2 linked regions of the Tunicatimonas pelagia genome follow. The protein of the gene in region 2 interacts with the protein of the main gene of each other region in a pairwise test. Links are inferred from orthologs where the notes say so. Each region holds a gene or a part of one and is shown on either strand. Other genes may lie near its edges.

Region 1 (3,376 bases), 1.5 Mb from region 2 along the record:
GAGTCGCTACGGAATTATGTCCGAGGTGAGCTATCCTAAAAAGTACAATTCTATCAAAACCATTGAGATGGTGACCATATTTCCGCCCGGTGAACCTCAGTCGCAAGATTCGGCCTACGTTGACCCACTCAATTCAGGCGACCCCATGATGGCTCCGGCTGATTCGGTAAACACTCCGATGATTGTGGACGAAGAGCCGCAGTAATCAAATTACAATATTCACAATTCGTTTAGGAACCACAATTACTCGCTTGGGTGATTTCCCGTCTAGCCAGCGGTGTACGGTTTCGTCCTGTAAAACGGCCTGCTCAATATTCTCCTTCGACATGTCCAGGGCAAAATTTAGCTTGGTTCGCACTTTTCCGTTGATTGAAATTGGATACTCGTGAACATTTTCAATCAGATATTCTTCGTTGTAATTGGGAAAGTTGGTCTGGGTCACACTGTCTACGTTTCCTAACAAATGCCACAGTTCTTCGGCAATGTGGGGGGCAAACGGAGACAAGATTACAACCAAGTCAGTCAGCACTGATCGTTTGTTGCACTTTAGTGAGGTTAATTCGTTCACGCAGATCATAAAGCTGCTGACTGTCGTATTGAAAGAATAGTTCTCAATATCTTCCTGCGTTTTCTTAATTGCTCGATGCAGTACTTTTAATTCTTCGGAAGTAGGCTCCGCTTCGCTCACCGAGAAGTTACCCGACCCATCGTGAAATAATCGCCAGAGCTTTCGCAAAAACTTGAATACTCCATCAATACCGTTAGTGTTCCAGGGTTTGGATTGCTCCAGTGGACCTAAAAACATTTCGTACAACCGTAAGGTATCGGCACCGTACTGTTCTACCACATCGTCCGGATTAACTACGTTGAACAGCCGTTTAGACATTTTCTCCACTTCGGAACCGCAGAGGTATTTTCCTTCTTCCAGAATAAACTGGGCACCATTCAAATCGTCTCGCCACTGCTGAAATGCTTGGGTATCTAATACATTATTAGAAACTAAGGACACGTCTATATGCATGGGCATTACTTCGTACTGATCTTTTAATCCTAGCGAAACAAACTCATTTTTTCCCTTAACCCGGTAAACGATACTGGATTGCCCCTGAATCATCCCCTGGTTAATGAGCTTTTGGTAGGGTTCATCAACGGTGACGTAGCCTCGATCGTGCAGAAACTTAGTCCAGAAGCGGGAGTAGAGCAAATGGCCGGTAGCGTGTTCGGTTCCACCGATGTATAAATCTACGTTGCCCCAGTACGCTTGCGCTTCTTTACTTACAAATTCTTCTTCATTGTGGGCATCCATGTAGCGAAAATGGTACCAAGAAGAACCCGCCCAACCCGGCATGGTCGTCAGTTCGTAGCCGTACTGATTCTTATACTGCCAGTCGCTGGCTCGGCCGAGCGGTGGTTCGCCATCTTCGGTAGGTTTGTATTCGTCTACGGCGGGTAACTCTAGCGGTAAATCTTCTTCGTCCAGCAAATGCGGAATATCGTCTTTAAAGTAGACCGGAACCGGTTCGCCCCAGTAACGCTGACGACTAAACACCGCATCGCGCATTCGGTAGTTCACTTTCGCCTCACCTAATTTTAGTTGCACCGCTTTGTCAATAGCCGCCTGAATAGCATCGTGCGAATCCATTCCATTTAAGAAATCAGAATTGATAATGGTTCCGTGTTTTTTCTCGGTAGGATTCTCCAGGTTCTCAGTTCCTTCAATCACGTGGATAATGGGTAGATCGAAGTGCTTCGCGAACCGAAAGTCGCGGTCGTCAGAAGAGGGGACGCCCATCACTACTCCGGTACCGTAGCCGGCCAATACGTAGTCGGCTATCCAAATGGGTACGGGTTCGTTAGAAATAGGGTTGATAGCGTAGGATCCGGTAAACGCTCCTGAAACCGTTTTTACATCGGCCATCCGGTCGCGCTCCGAGCGGTTCACCGCTTTTTCTACGTAGATAGCTACTTCCTCTTGCTGTTCAGGAGTGGTTAACTCACCAATCAGCTCGTGTTCGGGAGCTAAAGTAATGTAGGTAACGCCGAAAATGGTATCAGGGCGCGTAGTGAAAGCAGTTAGCGTAATGCCAGCGCTCTGAACTTTGAAGTCTAGTTCGCAGCCAGTAGAACGGCCAATCCAGTTGCGCTGCATCTCTTTCAGAGAATCAGTCCACTCGATGGTTTCCAAACCGTCTAGCAATCGGTCGGCGTAGGCGGTAATTCGCATCATCCACTGCTTCATCTTCTTACGCTCAACCGGGTAGCCGCCCCGCTCAGAGTAGCCGTCTTTCACCTCATCATTTGCCAGCACGGTTCCCAAACCCGGGCACCAATTTACTACTGTATCGGCTAAGTAAGTCAGGCGATAGTTCAACAGCATTTTTTGCTGTTCGGCTTCTGAGGAATTACTCCATTCTTCGGCCGTAAAGGCCAGGGTATCCTCATCGCAGGCAGCGTTTACGGAAGTGTTACCATTTTGTTCAAACTGAGTAATGAGCGACTCGATAGGTTCTGCCTGATTGGTTTTTTGATTGAACCAACTTTGGAATAGTTGCATAAAAATCCACTGTGTCCAGCGGTAAAAGTCGGGTGAACTGGTTTGCACCTCTCGGCTCCAATCGAAGGAGAATCCAAGGTTGCCGAGTTGTTCTTTATAGCGTTCAATATTTTGGGCAGTAGTAATTGCCGGGTGTTGCCCGGTCTGGATGGCGTACTGCTCGGCGGGTAATCCAAAGGAATCGAAGCCCATCGGGTGTAGCACATTAAACCCTTTTAACCGCTTATAGCGACTCACAATGTCGGAAGCGATATAGCCCAACGGATGCCCTACGTGTAATCCAGCCCCTGAAGGGTAAGGAAACATATCCAGTACGTAGTACTTGGGGCGGGTTGGGTCTGCGGAAACTTGGTAAATATTATTATCCCGCCAGTGCTGCTGCCACTTATTTTCTATCTCCCGAAAGTTATAATCTGCCATGTTTGTAATTATGAATGATGGATGAGTAATGATTGATGAATACTGATTGAAGTTATTAGTCATCAATCATTACTCATTATTCATTATTTCGAGGTAAAATTAGCAGAAATTCGTCAGAAACAACAGGGAGTAATCGTTCTGAATGAGCTGGTTCTTCGGTGATCGCTAGACCGCTGCTTCTTCAAGGGTTCGGATACCCGGATGTTGACGGTGGCGAATGAAGTGGTAGATCGCTTCAGCTACGCGGGTTACTAGCGGTTTGCCCACCTTAGTGGGGTCGTGAAGCTCATCTACTAATAGTATTGTCCAGAAAAACGGGGCGGGCTCAGTGGATATTATTTCCTGTACTTTCTCTTCTGAATGACTAATTCCAATCACCGGGATATGATGCTGGTACCCCAA
Region 2 (2,904 bases):
GTCTAAGCGATTCACATTTAATCCGCATGGTGACCTAAAATTTGAAGTAGGCGATACCATGATTATTGTGGGAACCGAACAGAACCTTCAGGCTTTTCGAGACTATTACACCTGAATAATGGATAATTGATAGTGGATAGTGGATAGTGGAAAAGGGAGAAGAGGGAATAACTAATGATCATTGAGCAATGAACAGTGTGTAATGAGTAATGACGATGATTAATTCCCAACACCAGAACACTTCAAGCTTCTAAAACTGTGGGCTGTAGACTACTAACTGTGGACTAATAACCATTCAGCAATCAGCAATCAGCAATCAGCAATCAGCAATTGAATCATATAATAATTAAGCAATCGAACAATTGAGTAATCAGCTAAACTTGGGATTTATGACCGCCGAAGAAGCCAAAAGTGCTATAGAGCAACTCAGTGCTAAAATCCGCCATTACAATCATCAGTACTACCAGAATAGTATTTCAGAAATTTCGGATTATGCGTTCGATCAGTTGTTAGAGCAACTCATTCAGCTAGAAGAACAGTATCCGCAGTATCGCTACCCCGATTCTCCGAGCCAACGCGTGGGTGGTACCATTACCAAAGATTTTGAGACGGTTTTCCATACTTATCCGATGCTCTCGCTGAGCAATACGTATTCTGAAGAAGAGCTAGCGGAATTTGACCAACGGGTAGCCAAAGCTCTGCCCGAGCAAGCGTATGAATATTTTTGTGAGTTAAAGTTTGACGGAGTAGCTATTAGTCTTCGCTACGAAAATGGCCTACTCACGCTGGCTGCTACTCGAGGCGATGGAGTGCGGGGCGATGATATTACGGCCAACGCCAAAACAATTCGCTCCCTTCCCTTACGAGTACAAGCTGAGAACTTGCCCCCCACGTTTGAAGTACGGGGTGAAGTATTTATGCCCCGCTCAGTTTTTGACCAGCTTAACCAAGAACGGGAAGCATCCGGCGAAGCTCTACTGGCTAACCCCCGAAACACTACTTCAGGAACGCTGAAAATGCAAGATTCTTCGCTGGTAGCCCAACGCAAACTAGACTGCTATCTGTATTCGCTCGCTACGGACGGTATTCATATTGAAACTCATCAAGAAGCTATCGCTTTGCTAGAAAAATGGGGATTTCAGGTGTCGCCTACTTACCGTAAGTGCCAGTCGGTTGAAGAGGTTTCTGCGTACATTAATGGTTGGGAAGAGAAACGCAGCGAGTTGCCCCTAGATACCGACGGTATTGTGATTAAGGTGAATAGCACCCAGCAGCAAAAACTGCTGGGCAGTACGGCTAAAAGTCCTCGCTGGGCTATTGCCTACAAATATAAAACCCAGAGTGCGGTTACTATTTTGCGCGATATTACGTACCAAGTGGGCCGTACTGGTGCCATTACTCCCGTAGCTAACCTAGAGCCGGTAGCTCTAGCGGGAACCATCGTTAAGCGAGCTTCACTGCACAACGCTAATGAGATTGAGCGGCTGGGCGTTCGCTACGGCGATACGGTTTCGGTGGAAAAAGGCGGAGAAATTATTCCGAAGATTACCGGGGTAGACATCAGCCAACGTTCCGCTCAAAGTCAGCCCATTCAATACGTAACCCATTGCCCGGAATGCAATACCTTACTAGTACGACAAGAGGGCGAAGCTGTACACTTTTGCCCCAACCAAGCGGGCTGTCCACCTCAAATAAAGGGACGTATTGAACATTTTATCCAGCGTAATGCGATGAATATCGATAGCATGGGTAAAGAAACGGTGGCTCTATTTTACGAACAGGGATTAGTAAAAAACGTAGCCAATTTGTACGCTCTATCGTTTGATGACATTTTTGCTTTGGAAGGGTTCAAGGAACAGGCTACCCAGAATATTTTAAGCGGAATTGAAGCCTCGAAGCAAATTTCTTTTCCTCGCGTGCTCTTTGCGTTAGGAATTCGCTACGTGGGACGCACTGTGGCAGAAAAGTTAGCCGAACACTTCGGGTCAGTTGATTCCTTAGCGATTGCTTCTCACGAACAACTGATTGAAGTGCCGGAAATTGGCGAGCGTATTGCTCAAAGTGTACTAGAATATTTTCGCGATACCGAAAATCAGCAGTTGGTGAATGAACTAAAACAGGCAGGCTTGCAGTTCAGCTTACAAATAAGCGACCAAACTCCTGAAAATCAGGTATTATCCGGCAAGACATTTGTGGTTTCTGGGGTATTTGAGCAACTTAGCCGAGAAGAAATTAAAGAAAAGATTAAGTTGCACGGGGGAAAAGTACTTTCATCGGTTTCTGCCAAACTAGATTTTTTGTTAGCTGGTACGAATATGGGTCCGGCTAAACGGAAGAAAGCAGAATCATTAGAAGTGCAGATTATCTCGGAAGAAGAATTTCTAGCGATGCTTGATTAATTTAAATGATTATCTAATGTGGTTCTTTACCAAGAAAATTATTGGCTTCCAACTGCCTAAATTGCTTAAGCAAAGTACAGTGAAACGCCAAACGGTAAATTACGAGAAAGCAGAACGTATTGGAGTATTAATTACGCTGGCTGATCATGAGAAGCAGAATACAGTAGATGATTTTATTGCTCATCTTTCGGCTGACCATAAGGAGGTGCAGGTGCTTTGCTACGACAAGCGCCGAGCCAGGAATAAGATATTTGGCTATCTTCAGTTTAGCGACCGAGATATATCAGCTTTTGGTAAGTTTAAAGCCGAACACCTTATCGATTTTGTCAACAGTCGCTTCGATTATTTGATTCATCTCGATACTGAGTCCAACCAAGTACTTGATAAGATTTTAACACTGAGTCAGGCTAAATGCCGGATTGGCTGCGATATTCCTGAACATCACCCCTACTATGAGCTTATGTTTCGCGCCGAAACACTTTACGACCTGTGCGAGCTAATTATG

The links. The genes of interacting proteins can lie anywhere in the genome.
Region 1: the proteins of ligA (region 2) and leuS interact in binary tests that used the Escherichia coli proteins (3 or more experiments, as listed by UniProt). The link is inferred for Tunicatimonas pelagia from one-to-one orthologs.

Annotation. Positions count from the first base shown.
Region 1 is NZ_CP120683.1:7,002,569-7,005,944, reverse strand. What follows is about bases 6-3,371. They hold leuS (leucine--tRNA ligase), read right to left. Parts: upstream 2,975-3,371; coding sequence 206-2,974; downstream 6-205. Other genes in these bases: P0M28_RS29690 (hypothetical protein), read right to left, coding at 3,140-3,371; P0M28_RS29700 (hypothetical protein), read left to right, coding at 6-205. Also shown: more of P0M28_RS29700, read left to right, coding at 1-5; more of P0M28_RS29690, read right to left, coding at 3,372-3,376.
Region 2 is NZ_CP120683.1:5,468,553-5,471,456, reverse strand. Bases 1-2,894 are described here. They hold ligA (NAD-dependent DNA ligase LigA), read left to right. Parts: upstream 1-389; coding sequence 390-2,399; downstream 2,400-2,894. Other genes in these bases: P0M28_RS23365 (DUF6913 domain-containing protein), read left to right, coding at 2,416-2,894; P0M28_RS23375 (potassium channel family protein), read left to right, coding at 1-115. In the rest of the region: more of P0M28_RS23365, read left to right, coding at 2,895-2,904. UniProt on the Escherichia coli protein: DNA ligase that catalyzes the formation of phosphodiester linkages between 5'-phosphoryl and 3'-hydroxyl groups in double-stranded DNA using NAD as a coenzyme and as the energy source for the reaction.